Regions from separate parts of the Promicromonospora sp. NPDC050249 genome, predicted to be linked through region 3. Evidence: predicted binding sites of a transcription regulator. Region 3 holds the regulator's gene; each other region holds the start of a gene.

Region 1 (4,367 bases), on a different contig from region 3:
GATCTCGCTGTGCGCCACGCTGCTCGTGCTCGCCGTGGCGCTGCCCGCCGCGTACTACACGGCGCGGTTCCGGTTCCCCGGCCGGCTCGTGTTCCTGTTCCTCGTGATCGTGACCCAGATGGTGCAGCCCGCGGTGCTGACGTCGGGCCTGTTCCGCCAGTTCATCGCCCTCGGGATCCTCGATACGTGGGCCGCGATGATCCTGGTCAATGCCGCGTTCAACCTGTCGTTCGCGGTCTGGATCATGCACAGCTTCTTCGCGAGCATCCCGAAGGAGGTCGACGAGGCCGCGCAGATCGACGGCGCCGGCACGTTCACCGTCCTGACGAAGATCAACCTGCCACTGGTGTGGCCCGGGATCGTGACGGCAGTGGTGTTCACGTTTGTCGCGTCCTGGAACGAGTTCGCGGCGTCGCTGGTGCTGCTGTCGACGGCCGGCAACCAGCCGCTGTCCGTGGCGCTGACGAAGTTCGTGGGCCAGTACGAGACGTCGTGGCACTACGTGTTCGGGGTGTCCATCGTGGCGATCGTGCCCGTGGTCATCCTGTTCATGGCCATCGAGAAGCGGCTCGTGGGCGGCCTGGTGGCCGGGTCGGTGAAGTAGGCGAGCTCGGCGCGTGCCGTCGGTGAGCCAGGTCGTCTCGACCGCCGGACGAAATCTGTCCCAGTGGTGGACATTCGCTTAGCATGGTGGCGAACCCATCCAGAGCGGTCGAGAGTCCTGGCTCCCTGACACCGCAGCAACCTGCCGACTTCCTGCCTCGAGGCCGTGGCGTGAGGACGTAAGGTGCTCACGCCAGGTTCGATGGAGCAGCCATGGTCGCCGAGGTACACCCGCACCGCCCCACGGTGTCGTTCGAGCTCATGCCACCACGTCGGCCCGACGCCGCACCGAACTTCTGGGAGACGGCGCAGCGCCTTGTGGCGGCTCGCCCGGACTTCGTGTCCGTCACGTACGGCGCCGCGGGCGGCGACCGGGCGACGTCGCGCGAGGTGCTCGCCACGCTGCTCAGGGGCACGCCCGTGCTGCCCGTGGCCCACCTGACCTGTGTGGGTGCGTCCCGCGAGGACGTGTCCGAGGTGATCGACGAGTTCCTCGACGCCGGCGTGCGCTCGTTCCTCGCCCTGCGGGGGGACCCGCCGCGCGACGAGCCGGACTGGCGTCCCGCGGACGACGACGTGCGGTCCAGCATCGACCTGGTCCGGCTGCTGCGGCAGGTGGACGAACGTCGTTGTGCGGCGGACGCCAGCACCGCCCTGCGGTCCGCCGCGCGCCCGCTCACCATCGCCGTCGCGACGTTCCCGGACGGCAACCCCGGGGCCGGCACCACGCGCGAGCAGGAGGTGCGGCGGCTCCTGGAGAAGCAGGAGGCGGGTGCGAGCTTCGCGATCACCCAGTTCTTCTACCGGGCCGAGTCGTACACAGGGTTCGTGGAGTCGGCCCGTTCGGCGGGCGTGACCATCCCGATCCTCGCCGGGATCCTGCCCGCCACGGAGGCCCGTCGCCTGCGCCGCGTCGAGGAGCTCACGGGCGTCGCCGCGCCGGCCGACCTGCTGCGAGAGCTCGACCGGCTCACGGGGCCCGGCGGCGAGGTCGACGCCGAGGCCCAGCACGAGCGCGGCCTCGAGTACTCCACGACACTCGCGCGCGACGTGCTCGACGCCGGTGCCCCCGGCGTGCACGTGTACACCTTCAACAAGCACCGGCCTGCTCTGGACCTGCTCGAACGCGCGGGGCTGATCGGCCGCGCGGCGGCCTGACCGAGGTCGCCTCCTGGCGTGTTCGCCAGGAGCGATCGGGTGCGTCCCGGGGGTTGGCACTCTCGGAGCGAGAGTGCCAGAATTGAGGCGTAGCCGGACGGCGGCCAGCCCCGTCGTCGATCGCTGCGGCCCTGGAAGGGCCAGGGCCGCATCGTTGTAGGAGGTGATGCGCGATGGCTACCTACTGGGACCCGTTCCAGGAGATGGACCGGTTGTTCAGCACGTTCGCCGGCAACGCACGGCAGTCCGGCGGCATGCCGATGGACCTGTTCCGCACGGGTGACCACTACGTCCTGTCGATGGACCTGCCCGGCGTCGACCCCGGCACCATCGACGTGTCGGTAGAGGACCGGACGCTGACGATCCGCGCCGAGCGCACGCAGCGGTCCGACGGTGAAGCCCAGTGGCTGGTCCGCGAGCGGCCCACGGGGACGTTCGCACGGCAGCTGACGGTGGGCCGCGGGCTCGCCCTCGACAGCATCTCGGCCTCGTACGCCGACGGCGTGCTGTCGCTGACGATCCCGGTCAGCGAGGACGCGAAGCCGCGCAAGGTCGAGGTGTCGCACACCTCTGGTGCCACGTCGATCGGCCAGGGTGCGTCCGAGAGCCGGCAGACCATCGAGTCCTGACGCCGCGGCCGCGGCACCCGGGCCGCGGCATGCGCCGGGCCCACAGGTCCATGGGTGGGCCTGTGGGCCTGGCGTGTCGGGCGGGGATCAGCAGCCGCAGCCAGAGTGCTGTCCTGCGAAGTCGTGCTCCCAGACGTACTGGTCGTTGCCGACCGCGACGGCCTTCCAGTAGCCGGCCTTGGCGCGGACGGTGGTGGTGAACTCCCCGGCACCGTTCGTCTTGACGGACTTGACGTACGTCGCGTCACCCTCAAAGGGGTTCATCGTGTGGTAGATCCGCACGGTGACGCCGCCTGCGAGGCGGTAGTTACCGATACCGGTCGGGTAGTGGACCCGCAGGCGCTTGACCGTGCCGGAAAAGGTTCCGGGCTCGGAGTTGGTGTCCTCCGGGTTGGAGATCTTGGCCGAGACGATGGTGTCGCGACGCAGCAGCACCTGCTTGACCCTCGGCACGTCCACCGTGTGCGTGGTGACCTGGCTACCTCGCTTCACCGTGGCGGTGACCTCCAGGCCGACGTCGTACTTTCCGGGGACGGCGGTCGGCGGGAGCTCGATGCCCCCCGAGATTCGGAGACCGTCGTCGAACGACACCGGGTAGCGGCGTGTGCTGGTGCTCCCGACCCGCTGAAGTGTGAGCTGCGCGGCGCTGACGTCGGTCACGATCCCGCCCTCGGTGCCGAGCGCCACGGCGTACCTGATGTCGAACGGGGCGATCTGAGTGGACTTCTCGGTGTTCCCGATCAAGACGTCGCCCAAAGCCTCGAGCTTGGCCCGGAACACGGTGCCGTTCACCTCGTCGCTGATGACGACCGGTGCGGCGGTGGCTGCGGTCGGGACGGCGACGGCGCCCCCGACGAGCAGCAGCGCCGCCAACGTGGTGCCCGCGAGGGCCTTGCGGGTGAGGCCATTCCTGATGATCGACATTTCTTCATCCCCTTGTGCTGCACGCCGCTGCGTGCCGGCCGTCCGGCGCCGGGTTCGGCGTCCGTCATTGCTCAATACGGTCGGCGGGAGGGAACCGATGAGGACAGGAGCGGGTGAGGTTTCCAGGGTCCCGGGACGGCTCCGTCGCGCGCTCGGCTGTTCCTGCAGTACGCGTCAGACCCACAGGCCACCTGAGTGGCCTGTGGGTCTGAGGTGTGAGCGGCAATAGGGTCAGCAGCTGCAGGTGGGACCCTGTGAGGCGAACGTGTGGCCCCAGACGTACTGGTCGTTCCCGACCGGGACGATCTTCCAGTAGCCGGCCTTGGCGCGGACGGTGGTGGTGAACTGTCCGGCACCATTCGTCTTGACGGACTTGACGTAGGTCGCCTTGTCCCCGTCGAAGGGGCCCGTCGCGTGGTAGATCCGCACGGTGACGCCGCCCGCCATGTTGTAGCTGCCGATGCCGGTCGGGTACTGGACCCGCAGCCGCTTGACCTGGCCCGTCAGCGTGCCGGGCTCGCCGTGGGTGTCGTCCGGGTTGGAGATCTCGGCCCTGACGATGGTGTCGCGACGCAGCAGCACCTGCTTGACCCTCGGCACGTCTACCGTGTGCGTGGTGACCTGGCTGCCGCGCTTCACCGTGGCGGTAACCTCCAGGCCGACGTCGTACTTTCCGGGGACGGAGGTCGGCGGGAGCTCGATGCCTCCCCAGATCCGGAGGCCGTCGTCGAACGACACCGGGTAGCGACGCGTGCTGGTGCTACCGACCCGCTGGAGCGTGAGCTGCGCCGTGCTGACGTCGGTCACGATCCCGCCCTCGGTGCCGAGCGCCACGGAGTACCGGATGTCGAACGGGGCGATCTGCGTGGGCTTCTTGGTGTTCCCGATGAGGACGTCGCCCAAGGCTTCGACCTTGGCCCGGAACACGGTGCCGTTCACCTCGTCGGTGACGATCACCGGTGCGGCGGTCGCCGCGGTCGGGACGGCGACCGCGCCGCCGACGAGCAGCAGTGCCGCCAGTGCGGTGCCGGCGAGGGCCTTGCGGGTGAGTCC
Region 2 (4,367 bases), on a different contig from region 3:
CGGCGACGATGCCCTCCTCGACGGCAGCCTTCGCGTTGCGAACGGCGTCCTCGATGCGGTGCTTGCGCTCCTTGAGCTCGACCTCGGTGGCCGCGCCGGCCTTGATGACGGCGACGCCACCGGCCAGCTTGGCGAGGCGCTCCTGCAGCTTCTCGCGGTCGTAGTCCGAGTCGGACTTGTCGATCTCGCTGCGGATCTGGTTCACGCGACCGGCGATGAGGTCGGCCTCGCCGGCACCCTCGACGATCGTGGTCTCGTCCTTGGTGACGACGACCTTGCGCGCCTGGCCGAGCTCCTCGAGCGTCGCGTTCTCCAGCTTGAGGCCCACCGTCTCGGTGATGACCTGGCCGCCGGTGAGGATCGCGATGTCCTGCAGCATGGCCTTGCGGCGGTCGCCGAAGCCCGGCGCCTTGACGGCGACGGACTTGAAGGTGCCACGGATCTTGTTCAGCACCAGGGTCGCCAGGGCCTCGCCCTCGACGTCCTCGGCGATGATGAGGAGCGACTTGCCCGACTTCATGACCTGGTCGAGCAGCGGCAGCATGTCCTTGACGTTCGAGATCTTCGACTCGACGATCAGGACGTACGGGTCCTCGAGCACGGCCTCCTGGCGCTCGGGGTCCGTCTCGAAGTAGCGCGCGAGGAAGCCCTTGTCGAAGCGCATACCCTCGGTGAGCTCGAGCTCGAGGCCGAACGTGTTCGACTCCTCGACGGTGATGACGCCTTCCTTGCCCACCTTGTCGAGGGCCTCGGCGATGAGCTCGCCGATCGCCGGGTCACCGGCCGAGATCGCGGCCGTGGCGGCGATCTCTTCCTTGGTCTCGATGTCCTTGGCGGCGTTCAGCAGCTGCTCGGTGACGGCCTCGACGGCCTTCTCGATGCCACGCTTGATGGCGATCGGGTTGGCACCGGCGGCAACGACACGCAGGCCCTCCTTCACGAGCGCTTGGGCGAGCACGGTGGCGGTGGTGGTGCCGTCACCCGCGACGTCGTCGGTCTTCTTGGCGACCTCCTTGACGAGCTCGGCGCCGATCCGCTCGAACGGGTCCTCGAGCTCGATCTCCTTGGCGATGGAGACACCGTCGTTCGTGATCGTGGGGGCGCCCCACTTCTTGTCAAGAACAACGTTGCGGCCCTTCGGGCCGAGCGTGACCTTCACCGTGTCGGCGAGCTGGTTGAGCCCGCGCTCCATGCTTCGACGAGCAACCTCGTCGAACGCGATGATCTTGGCCATGGGGATGAATCCTCCGCTGGTGGCTTGTCCAGGCCGGCCGGTGCCCGCGACGGACGGCCTGCCGTCCCGACGATCATGTCTCGTCGTGACCGGAGGCCTCACCATTCGACCATTGCTGTCACTCTCGAACGGAGAGTGCTAAGACATTATTGGCACTCGGACCATGAGAGTGCAAGGCGCGTCCGGGTCGGCTGGGTCACGGACGGAGGTCCGGCAGCGAGCGGACGTCGAACTCCCGCAGCAGCGCCCGGCGGGCGGCGTGCCAGCCACCCATCCCGTGCACGCCCGGCCCGGGCGGGGTCGAGGCGGAGCACAGGTAGAGCCCCTCGGCGACCTGGTAGGGATCAGGTGCGAGCGTGGGGCGCGCGACCATCTGCCACATCGTGGCCGCCCCCGCGGAGATGTCGCCACCCGGATAGTTCTCGTTGTGGCGCTCCATCTGCGCGGCGGGTATGCACCGCGAACCGACGACGACGTCGCGGAAGCCGGGCGCGAACCGCTCGATCTGCCTGGTCACCGCCTCTGTGACGTCCTGCGTGGACCCCGCGGGCACGTGCGCGTACGTCCACAGCGGCCGCACCGGACCGCTGAGCCTGCTCGGGTCGGCGACGCTCGGGTCGCTGACCAGGACCACCGGGTGGTCGGCATGCAGCCCGTGCGAGACGCTGTCCTCCGCGGCCACCAGCTCGGCCCGAGTGCCGCCGACGTGCACGGTGGAGGCGCGCCCGACGTCGGGTACCTGCCAGGGGACCGGACCGTCGAGGACGAAGTCGACCTTGGCCGCCGCGTTCCCGTACTGGAACCGTCGCAGGGCTGCGCGGCGCCTCAGCCGGACCCGGTCGCCGGCGATCCGGAGCAGGGTGCTGGGCGTGGTGTCGAAGAAGACGGCCCGCGCGGGCGGCAGGTCGGACCAGCTCTCGACCCGGCGGCCGGTCTCGACGGTTCCTCCGTGCGCCTCCAGGTCGCGGACCATCGCGTTCACTATCGCCTGGGAGCCACCGACGGGGATCGCCCAGCCGCCGTCGGCGTGCGCGAGCGCCGCGAGGAGCAGGGCCGTCCCCGCGCCCCCGAGCGACGGGAGCGGTGTGATGTTGTGCGCCGCGACGCCGGTGAGCAGCGCCTTGGCCTCGTCCGTGAGGAACCTGCGGTCCCAGCGGGGCCCGCCCTGCTCGAGGAGCGCGGAGCCGAAGTGCAGACCGGGCCCGACCATCGAGGCGAGGGCCCGCACGGGCAGCGTGTGCCCGCCGGAACCGGGCACGCCCTCCGCCATGCCGTGCACCGTCCGCTTGTCGCCCAGAGCGAGCGCCGTGACCTGCCGCCAGTGGGCGGTGAGCGGGCCCAGCAGGTCGCCCCAGGCGTCGCCGTCGGGCCCGAGCCGGTCGGCAGTCCGAGCCAGGTCGCGGAAGGCGATGCCCGCGCGTCCGCCGTCGAGCGGATGGGCGTAGGCGACGTCGGGTGCGACGAGCTCGACACCGCGTGCGGAGAGATCGAAGGACCGGAAGAAGGGCGACGCCCAGGCCATGGGGTGCACGGCGGAGCAGAGGTCGAACAGCATGCCGTCCGCGAGCTCGGGGATCGCGACGGTGCGGGCGCCACCACCGATCGTCGGCTGGGCCTCGAGGACCCGGACCCCTAACCCCGCGCGGGCGAGCGTCACCGCGGCCGCCAGGCCGTTGGGTCCTGAACCCACCACCACCGCGTCGAGCAGGGTCACTCCCCCATCGAATCACGGTATCGGGCCGGACGGCCCATGGCGGGGCCAGTCCTACCGGTCGAGGCTCGCCTGGCGGGGGACCAGGTGCCAGGACGAGCAGCCGCGGTACGGGCGGCTGCTCGGCGGCGTCGGGCATCATCGTCCGGCTGCGCGGAAACGACGGTCGTCATCGACCGTCCAGATCGGACGCCGGGGTCTGGGTCCCGGCTGTCCTGGGGGGCGGCGGGCGACGGGCGGGCCCTTCCCGCCCGTCGTCCCATCGAATCAGAGTGGACGAACCTGCTCTGCCTGCGGGCCCTTCTGTCCCTGCCCCACCTCGAATTCCACTTCCTGCCCCTCGTCGAGGGACCGGTAGCCATCGGACTGGATCGCGCTGTAGTGAACAAAAAGGTCCTGGCCGCCGGCAGTCGGGGTAATAAAGCCATACCCCTTCTCGGCGTTGAACCACTTGACGGTGCCCTGGGCCATGCGTAGTTCTCCTTGTACCTCTGCACGGGACACTCGGTCGACCCGTGGTGGTTCGAGCCTAGTGGTCCGGCTCACACCAGGGAACCCTCTATGTCCCGTATGAGGTATTAAGCGGATGGCGAACGGGCAGGTCAGAGACCTGAGGCACGGTCCGGGCAGGCGAATATCAATCTAGTGGTACGAGCCGGACGGAAAATCGCCCACACTCCGACCCTGCCCGGGAGCCGACCAGTGGTTGACCGAATGCCGACGACAACGCTGCCATCGGCACGCTCAGCCAGCTGGCGTCATCAGCCCGTCGGTGCCGTGAACAGGAAGACCCAGACAGCCTGAGGGGAGCTCGTCACGGCGGCGTTCATGACGACGCTGGCCTCCGGGATGCCCAGGATCGCGGCGGCCGCCTTGGCCTCCTTGTCCCGCCCCTCGCCGTACCAGACGACGTTCGTCCCGGCCGAAGTTACCGCAGAGAGGTCGGTCTCCGGCGGCGTCGCGGTGTATTCCGACCCACCGAGGCCGCCGGAGACGAGGCTCGCATTGGCCGTGGCCGCGAGGCCCTGGACGGTCCCGAGGTTGTACACCATGTACTTCGCAGCGGGGTCGGCCGCCGCGACCAGATCTGCCACGCTCTGCTCAGGCGTCTCTGCCGACGGCGACGGGCTCGGCGAAGCGCTCGGCGCCGAGGCAGAGGCCGAGCCGGATGCCGACACCGAAGGCGACGCGCCACCCTGCGCCTCTGCAGGGTCGTCGCCACCTCCGGACAGCAGCGTGATGCCGCCCCACGCCACGGCGGCGCACACTACGGCGACCAGCAGGAACGGCCAGGCCGAGCTCCAACCGCTGCGCGGCGCGCGGTGCACACCCACCGGTGCGCCCCCGGGGACAGCGACGTCGAACTCGTCGGGCGGGTAGGGGTAGCCACTCTTCGTCACGGCAGAGAGAGTAGCGGGTCGT
Region 3 (4,367 bases):
GTGCACGGACGCGAGACGCGACTCGGGCCGCTCCTCGCCGCGCAGGACCGCGAGCTGCTGCAGGAGCGCAGTCTGCTCCTCGTCCAGGGCGGTCGGCACCTGGACCTCGATGTGCACGTTGAGGTCGCCGCGCCCGGTCGAGTGCAGGTGCCCCACGCCGAGGCCCTTGAGGGTCATGACCTGGCCGGGCTGCGTGCCAGGGCGCAGGTCGATCTCCTGGAGCCCGTCCAGGGTGTCAAGCTCGAGGACGGTGCCGAGCGCCGCCGCCGTCATCGGCACCTGGAGGGTGCAGTGCAGCTCGTCGCCGCGCCGCACGAACGTGTCGTGCGCGCGCTCCCGGATCTCGACGTACAGGTCGCCGGCGGGGCCGCCACCGGGGCCTACCTCGCCCTGCGCGGAGAGCTTGATGCGCGTACCGGTGTCGACGCCGGCGGGGACGTTCACGGAGACGGTGCGGCGCGAGCGCACGCGGCCCTCGCCGGAGCAGTCGGTGCAGGGCTCGGGGATGACCGTGCCGAAGCCGCCGCAGGCGGAGCAGGGCTGGTTGGTCATGACCTGGCCGAGGAACGAGCGCGCCACGCGCTGCACGGAACCGCGCCCGTGGCAGACGTCGCAGGTGCGTGCCGAGGTGCCGGGCCGCGCGCCGTCGCCGGCACAGGTGTTGCACACCACCGCGGTGTCGACCTGGATCTCGCGCTTGGCGCCGAACACCGCCTCGGCGAGCTCGAGGTCGAGCCGCACCAGCGCGTCGTTACCGCGCCGGGCGCGCGGGACCGGCCCGGCGGGCTGCCCGCCGCCGAAGAAGGTCTCGAAGATGTCCTGGAAGCCGAACCCGGCACCGAACCCGCCGCCAGCGCCACCACCTGGTGCGGTGGGGTCGACGCCCATGTCGTACTGCTGGCGCTTGTCCGGGTTGGACAGCACCTCGTAGGCACGCGCGACGTCCTTGAACCGGTCCTCGCCCACATTGCCTGCCACGTCGGGGTGCAGCTCGCGGGCCAGCTTGCGGTAGGCCTTCTTGATCTGCTCGGGCGAGGCGTCGCGCGGAACACCGAGAATCTCGTAGTAGTCGGTCACAGGTCTCTCTCTTGAGCAACGTGGGTGAGGAGGTTCGTGGACAAGGGGATGTCAGCTGGGCAGCACACGCGACAGGTAGCGCGCGACGGCGCGCACCGCGGCGATGGTGCCCGGGTAGTCCATACGGGTGGGGCCGATCGAGCTCAGGATCGCGACGGAGTCGCCGTCGGACGAGCCGTAGCCGGACGTGACGACCGAGGTCTCGGACAGGCCGGCCAGGCGGTTCTCGTGGCCGATGCTCACGGCAACCCCCGCGTCGTCGGTCATGTCGGTGAGGAGGCCGAGCAGGACCACCTGCTCCTCGAGGGCCTCGAGCACGGGACGCAGGCCCTGTTCGAACCGCATGCTGGAGCGCGCCAGGTTGGCCTGGCCCGTCAGCACTATGCGCTCCTCGCTCTCCTCCGCGAGCGCGGCGGTCACCACCTCGGCGACGGCCGTACCCAGCGCGCGATGCTCGTCGGGCATCGCCTCGGTGACCCGCGCGAAGGCGGTGCCGATCTCGGTGAGCCGGTGGCCGGCGGCCGCGGCGTTGAAGCGCGCGCGCAGCTCGCCGAGCGTCGCGTCGTCCATCCCGAGGGGCACGTCGAGGTACCGCTGCTCCACCCGTCCCGTGTCCGTGATGACGACGACGAGGAGCCGCCCCTCGGCGGAGGGCACGAGCTCCAGGTGCCGCAGCCCGGAACGGCGCAGCGACGGGTACTGCACGACGGCGACCTGGCCGGTCAGCTGCGCGATGAGGCGTCCGGCGCGGGCCACCACGTCGTCCAGGTCGACCGCCTCGGACAGGAACGTCTCGATGGCGCGCTTCTGGGGCACGGTCAGCGGCCGCACCTCTGCCAGCTGGTCCACGAACAGGCGGTAGCCCTTGTCCGTGGGGATGCGACCGGCCGAGGTATGCGGCTGGGCGATGAGCCCGGCCTCCTCCAGCGCCGCCATGTCGTTGCGCACGGTCGCCGGGGACACACCGAGCTTGTGCCGCTCGGTGAGTATGCGGGAGCCCACGGGCTCCCGTGTCCGGACATAGTCCTCCACGATCGCTCGCAAGACATCGAGCCTGCGTTCTTCGCTCACCGCGCTCACCTCCGTCCCAGGTAGAACGTCCGGGACCTGCACCCGGGTTCCGGCCGGCGCTCCAGCACTCTCGCCAGCCGAGTGCCAATCCTACGCGGCACACGCCACAGGCCAAGTCCCCGACCCGCGACCCGTTCCGGCCGGCCGGACCCGGACCGGGCAGACCTGCAGGTCAGGCGCCCAACCCTAGTGTCATCCCCGTTCGCGAGGGGCCGACTAGGGCAATGCCTTAGGTACCGCCGAACGCCTGCGCAGGCCCGGCCCGAAAGATGCGGCGACCGCCCGATCCGCCGGCGGTACCTCACGGACGAACCTTGAGTCATCGCCGGCGACGGGCCGGCGACGACCAGGAGGCACACACCATGTTCGGTTTTACCGACTTCGCCGAGTACCGCAGGAACGAGCAGGAGACCGACCGCCGGACCGAGCAGTCGCGGATGGCCCGCGAGCGCAAGGAGACTGCCCGCCGCCAGGCGACCGAGCAGCGCGCCGCCGAGCGCGCCGCCGAGCGCGCCGCCGAGCACACCCGGCAGGCCAAGGCCGCCCGCACGGCCAGGCCCCGCGTCGCCTGACGCCCGGCGTCAGCACCTGCCAAACAGCCATGACCAGCAACGATGACCAGCGGACCGACCACAGGACCGGCATGGGACGATGAGCCCATGCCGGTTCCCCGCGCCCGCCTGGTGGGTCGAGCCCGAGAGCTCGGCGAGCTCACGGCCGCCCTCGACGCCGTCCGCTCGGGTGGTAACCGCACGATAGTGATCGCAGGCGAGGCAGGGATCGGCAAGACCCGCCTCCTCGACGAGCTCACCTCGCAGGCCGACGGCGTCACCGTCCTCACCGGGCAGTGCGCCGACGAGGGCTCCGGCCCCCTCCCCTACGCGGCCCTCGCCGGACTGCTGCGCGGGATCGTCCGGACGGTGGGCCCCGAGGCAGTGGTCGACGCGGCCGGGCCCGCGGCCGGCGCCCTGTCCGTCGTCGCTCCCCAGCTCGTCGCCCCGGCGTCCGACGCCGGAGCGGACCGCCTTCCCGAGGTCCTCGCGAACCTGCTCACCGGGCTCGCCGCCGAGCGCCCCGTCATCGTGATCATGGAGGACCTGCACTGGTCCGACGACGTCACCCGCGCCGTCGCCCTCCGCCTCGCGCGCACCGCACCCGACGGCCTGCTCCTGCTGCTCACCTACCGCAGCGACGACGTCGGCCGCGCGCACCCCCTGCGCACCGTCATGGCCGAGCTCGACCGGGCCCGGCTCACGACCCGCCTCGACCTGGCCCGCCTGGGCGTCGCAGAGGTCCGGGAGATGGCGCACGACCTGCTCGGCGGCTCCCCCGGCCGCCAGGACGGGCCGGCACGCGGCCTCGACGCGCGTCTGCACGCCGGCCTCTCCGCCGAGCCGTTCACCGACCTGGCCGACCGCAGCGAGGGCGTCCCCTTCTACGTCGAGGAGCTGGTCGGCTTCCTGGACACCGACCTGCCCGACTCCCTGCGCGACATCCTCCTGCTGCGCTACTGGAACCTGAGCCGCGAGGCCCAGGCCCTCTGCCGCGTCGTCGCGGCCGCCGGCCCGCGCGTCTGGCACGACGTGCTCGACGACGTCCTGGCCGACGTCACCACCGGCGTCGGACCCGAGCCGGAGGAGGGACTGCGCGAGGCGGTCGACGCGCAGGTGCTCGTGACCACCGACATCGGCTACGCGTTCCGGCACGCGCTGGCCCAGGAGGCCGTGTACGCCGAGCTGCTGCCCGGCGAGCGCCGCCGCCTGCACGCCGCGTACGCGCGGGCGCTGGAGGGCGCCCTCGTCCGGCGCGCCCGGTCGGTCGCCAAGCTGTCGCGGATAGCGGACCACTGGTGGCGGGCCGGCGTCCTGGACAAGGCGCTCGCGGCGGCCGTCGTCGGGCACCGGGTAGCAGCGGACGGCGCGGCGTCGTCCACCGCTGTCACGCTCGGGGAGCGCGCCCTGGAGCTCTGGGAACAGGTGCCAGACGCCGAGACCGTGGCCGGCCTGCCGCACCACGAGCTGCTCCGTACCGTCGCCGAGTCGCTGCGCGGGTCCACCCGGACCACCCGCGCCCTGGCCGTGGCCCACGAGGCGATCGCCGAGTGGCCCGACGACGATCCCGCAGGCCTCGCAGGCATGCTCTCCGACACGGCGCTCATCGCGGGTCACGCCGGCTCGGGCGAGGGGCCCGAGCTCATCGAGCGGGCCCTCGCGCTCGTG
Region 4 (4,367 bases), on a different contig from region 3:
CGCCGACTCGGTGACCGTGTCCATCGCCGCGGACAGCAGCGGAATCTTGAGCGAGATCTCGCGCGTCAGGCGAGAGGTCGTGTCGATGTCCGACGGCGCCAGGTCGGAGTAACCCGGCAGCAGCAGGACGTCGTCATAGGTGAGCCCGAGGAACCCGAACGGGTCGGCCGGCGAGGTCTGGTCCGTCATGCAGCAAGTCTACGACCGGTGCAGCCGCGGATCCTGGTCGGGCAGTGGTACCGGCCCGAGGCGTGCGTCACCTCGCCTTGATGACCGCCAGCACCTCGTGCAAGAGGCCGGTGAACGAGCGCACGCGCTGCACCGTCGGACCGAACGGCAGGTCCGTCGCCGCGGCGTCGGCCCGCAGGCCCACGAAGATCGGCAGGTCCGGATGGCTCTCGTTCACCGCGTGCACGACGTCGAGGTCGGGCTTGTTCTGGGTGGTGGCCAGGACCACCGCCGTCGGCCGGACCATGGTCACCAGCTCGACCGAACGGTGCGTGCTCGCGGGACCCGTGACGATCCGCGCCATCGCGCCCTGTGCGGCCAGCGCCGCGGCGAGCGCGTGCGCGGACAGCGGCACCACCTCGTCCGGCGCCGCGAACACGAGCACGATCTTGCGCATACGGCTGGGGTGGTTGGCCGGCGGGCCGCCCGCCTCGACCATCGCCCGCTCGAACTCCTCGGTGTAGTGGCGCAGCGCCCGGAGCGCGGCGGTCGCGAGCACCACCTCGGGCATCTCGCCCGGACCGGCGAGGACCGTGCGCTCGGACAGACGCAGCCACGCCGGCTCGACCAGCTCGGTCCACCACGTCGCCGGGTCCCCGTCGGGGCCGAGCACGAGCAGGTTGTCGCAGGCGGTCCTGCTGTAGGCGAGAGCGGCATCGACGAGGGCGGAGACGCGACCCGACGTCGGCGCCGCGGCCGAGGCCGACCGCGGTCCCGCCATGGCGGGGGCATCCCCACCCGTCGCGCCACCAGGGAGCGCTCGCAGGCGTGCCCTGCCGCGCGGTTCTTCCTTCGGCTCGCCCCTCGGCGGCGGGGTCGGGTCCTCGCCGTCCTCCTCACCGGGCTCGGCGGGCGCCTGGAGGGTTCCGACGAACGTCTCGGCGAACTCCTCCGGCTCGGCGCCGTCCAGGTCGCCCTCCACCTGCACGGCAGGCAGCGCGGGCGCCGACCGGGTGGCGACCTCGAGCTCAGCGTCCCCTGCCTCGACAGCGGCCCGCGCGGCGTCCACCGGCGCGACGCCCTCGAGCGTCAGACGGCGCATCACCAGGAGGCGGGCGACGTCGTCCGGGGTATAGCGGCGGTGCGATCCAGCGGTCCGGCCCGAAGGGCCGAGCCCGTACCGGCGGTCCCACGTACGGAGGGTGGCTGGCGCCACCCCGAGACGTCTGGCCACTGCGGCGACGGCCAGTCCGGGGCTGGATGCACGTGACCCGCCCGAGCTCTCGGCAGGCCGCGAAGATGTCATGGACTCGATTCTGCCGACCTGGACCTCTACGCGCCACTGCGAAACCCGGCGTGCCGCCGATCTCGGTGGAATCCGGTTCAGATCGACGCAAAACCGGTCAGCCCTGGCGCGCTTACGGTGACCCGATTCGGGCCGGCCGTCCGAAAACTGCCCCTTGAACAACTTCTGCACAACTTGTAGGTTGTTCGACATGACGGAGATCTCGAGGCTTCCCGGTCCGGTAATGGAACTGTGGGAATGGCAGTACACGGGTGCGTGCCGCGACGCGGACGACACCCTGTTCTTCCACCCCGAGGGCGAGCGTGGGTCGACACGCCGCAGGCGCGCCGAGGCCGCCAAGGCGATCTGCCGCTCCTGCCCCGTGATGATGCAGTGCCGCGAGCAGTCGCTCCGCGTGCGCGAGCCGTACGGCGTGTGGGGTGGGCTCAGCGAGGACGAGCGCTCGGCCATCCTCGCCGGCAAGTCCGTCTCCGCCTGACCCCGTCTCCGCCTCACCCGACCTCCGCCTGATCCAGGCACGAGAAGGGCCCCGCACCTCTCGGTGCGGGGCCCTCGTCGTCTACCTGGGGTGAGCTGGAGTCAGCTCACGACCACGGCGAGGATGTCGCGGGCGGAGAGCACCAGGTACTCCTCACCCGCGTACTTGACCTCGGTGCCGCCGTACTTGGAGTAGATCACCTTGTCACCGACGGCGACGTCCAGCGGCACACGGTTGCCGTTGTCGTCGATGCGGCCCTGGCCAACGGCCAGAACCTCGCCCTCCTGGGGCTTCTCCTTGGCGGTGTCCGGGATGACCAGGCCGGAAGCGGTCGTGGTCTCGGCTTCGAGAGCCTTGACGACGATCCGGTCCTCGAGCGGCTTGATGGGGACCGACACGTCGGACCTCCTCTTTCGTGAGCGGATCGAGAGATCAGCTGCGTGATGGGCGTAAGTGGCTCGAACGTTCGACCGTCCGCCGTCGTCGCGGGTGCCGGCGGGCACGAACGTCTGGGTTCTCCTCCGCGGGCCCGTGGACCGGGTTCCCGCGGCGGTGAACAACCCCAAATCTAGGTCGGTGCTAGCACTCGGTCAAGGCGAGTGCCAATCGGGTGGAGTGGCTCACACTCTGCGGGGCCGACGCGCCGCCGCCACACCGGAATCTCGCCATCTCTACGAAAAGGTTGCGTCGCGCCGCTCGTCACGACCAGGACAAACGTGGAAAGATCTTCCCATGGATGCGGCGATTCTGAGCAAACTGCTCAGCCCCGACGGCTGGGCCTTGCTTGGCGCCCTCCCGCCCTATGACGAGCGACAGGCGATGAAGACCGTGACCGCGCTGCGGGCCAGGGGCGTCGCGCCGGACCTCGCGGCCGCGGTGGTCACCCAGTCCAGGCTCCGCACGCGGGCCCGGGCCAAGTTCGGTGACTTCGCCGACGGGATGCTCTTCACCCCCGACGGCCTGGAGCAGGCGACCCGGCTCCTCGTCGCCGCTCTGCACGCCCGCCGGTACCTCGACGCCGGCGTCTCCGTCCTCGCCGACCTCACCTGCGGCATCGGTGCCGACTCGCTCGCGTTCGCGGGGACGGGCCTGCGGGTGGTCGCCACCGATCTGGACGAGTGCACCGCCGCGATCGCGCAGTGGAACCTGCGCCACTTCCCCGAGGCGGACGTGCGGCACGCCGACGGGCTCGGACTCGACCTGCGCGCCGAGGGCATCGAGGGCGTCTACGCCGACCCTGCCCGCCGGGTGAGCGGCGGCTCGGGCGCGCGCAGCAGGCGGGTCTTCGACCCACGGGCCTACGAACCCCCGCTCGACACCGTCTGGGCGCTGCGTGAGACAGTGCCCGCCGTGGGCATCAAGGTGGGCCCGGGCATCCCGCACGACGGCCTGCCCGACGACGCCGAGACCCAGTGGGTCTCCGTCAACGGCGACGTGGTCGAGGCCGGCCTCTGGTTCGGGCCGCTGGCCCTCGACGGCCCCGGGCGGTCGGCGCTCGTGCTGCGCACCTTCACCGACGACGACGGCAAGGAGCACACGCTGAGCCGCACGGTCCGCGGCGCCGACGTCGTGCCGGACGTCGGCGGCGTCGGACAGTACCTGTACGAGCCCGACGGGGCGGTCATCCGCGCGGGTCTTGTCGGCCAGGCGGCCGCCGAGCTGGGCGGACGCCTCGTCGACCCGACCATCGCGTACGTCACCACGGACAGTCCTGCCGAGCTGCCGGCGGCCCGGCCCACGGACTCGGTAGGGGCACCGGCACCGATAGCCACCGGCTACCGGGTGCTGGACACCATGCCGTTCGGCCTGAAGCGGCTCAAGGCGTACCTGCGAGACCGCGACGTCGGACGCCTCACGATCAAGAAGCGCGGCACCGCGGTGGTGCCTGAACAACTTCGCAAGCAGCTCGTGCTCACCGGGACCGAGGAGGCGACGATCGTGCTCACACGCGTGGCAGGCAACCAACAGGTACTTCTCGTCGAACCACTGGGACCCGTATGAGCTCGCCGGCCCGGCTCGGATTCGGCGAGTCCCCCCGCTCCACCGTGGGCCTCGAGTGGGAGATCGGGCTGATCCGGTCCGACACGGCCGACCTCTCCCAGTCAGGCCCGGAGGTGCTCGAGGCGCTCGCACGCACCGCCGTCGAACCGCGGGGCGGCTCGGCGAGCTATGCCCCGCACGTGGCCGGCGAGTTCATGAAGAACACCATCGAGCTCGTGACCGGCGTCTGTCGGACCGTCGCGAGCGCGGGGGCGGACCTCGACCGCCTCCTCGACCGGGTCCGGACGGTGACCGACCCGCTCGGCCTCGACCTGATGGGTGGCGGGACGCACCCGTTCGCACGGGCCGCCGACCAGCAGGTCGGCGAGAAGGAGCGCTACTCCCGGATCATGGAGCGCACCGGCGTCTGGGGCG

Evidence for each region. Region 3 encodes HrcA, which represses chaperone genes, less so after heat shock. Its sites were predicted from a motif close to TTNGCACTCGNNNNNNNCGAGTGCNAA; they were not measured.
Region 1: a site for HrcA is predicted at 1,815-1,841, ahead of AB0I32_RS06805 (Hsp20/alpha crystallin family protein). Genes of this name have one in related genera too.
Region 2: a site for HrcA is predicted at 1,384-1,410, ahead of groL (chaperonin GroEL). Genes of this name have one in related genera too.
Region 4: a site for HrcA is predicted at 2,532-2,558, ahead of groES (co-chaperone GroES). Genes of this name have one in related genera too.

Annotation. Positions count from the first base shown of each region.
Region 1 covers NZ_JBFAKY010000006.1:158,422-162,788, forward strand. The annotation lists gene AB0I32_RS06795 (carbohydrate ABC transporter permease) at 1-604, shown strand, start outside; gene AB0I32_RS06800 (methylenetetrahydrofolate reductase) at 817-1,761, shown strand; gene AB0I32_RS06805 (Hsp20/alpha crystallin family protein) at 1,935-2,390, shown strand; gene AB0I32_RS06810 (hypothetical protein) at 2,478-3,314, opposite strand; gene AB0I32_RS06815 (hypothetical protein) at 3,546-4,367, opposite strand, start outside.
Region 2 covers NZ_JBFAKY010000008.1:19,277-23,643, forward strand. The annotation lists gene groL (chaperonin GroEL) at 1-1,234, opposite strand, end outside; gene AB0I32_RS08250 (NAD(P)/FAD-dependent oxidoreductase) at 1,431-2,948, opposite strand; gene AB0I32_RS08255 (cold-shock protein) at 3,213-3,416, opposite strand; gene AB0I32_RS08260 (hypothetical protein) at 3,707-4,345, opposite strand.
Region 3 covers NZ_JBFAKY010000026.1:49,236-53,602, forward strand. The annotation lists gene dnaJ (molecular chaperone DnaJ) at 1-1,077, opposite strand, end outside; gene hrcA (heat-inducible transcriptional repressor HrcA) at 1,129-2,148, opposite strand; gene AB0I32_RS20115 (hypothetical protein) at 2,511-2,720, shown strand; gene AB0I32_RS20120 (AAA family ATPase) at 2,808-4,367, shown strand, end outside.
Region 4 covers NZ_JBFAKY010000042.1:1,449-5,815, forward strand. The annotation lists gene guaB (IMP dehydrogenase) at 1-189, opposite strand, end outside; gene AB0I32_RS24055 (MerR family transcriptional regulator) at 257-1,474, opposite strand; gene AB0I32_RS24060 (WhiB family transcriptional regulator) at 1,665-1,952, shown strand; gene groES (co-chaperone GroES) at 2,054-2,350, opposite strand; gene AB0I32_RS24070 (SAM-dependent methyltransferase) at 2,685-3,953, shown strand; gene AB0I32_RS24075 (glutamate--cysteine ligase) at 3,950-4,367, shown strand, end outside.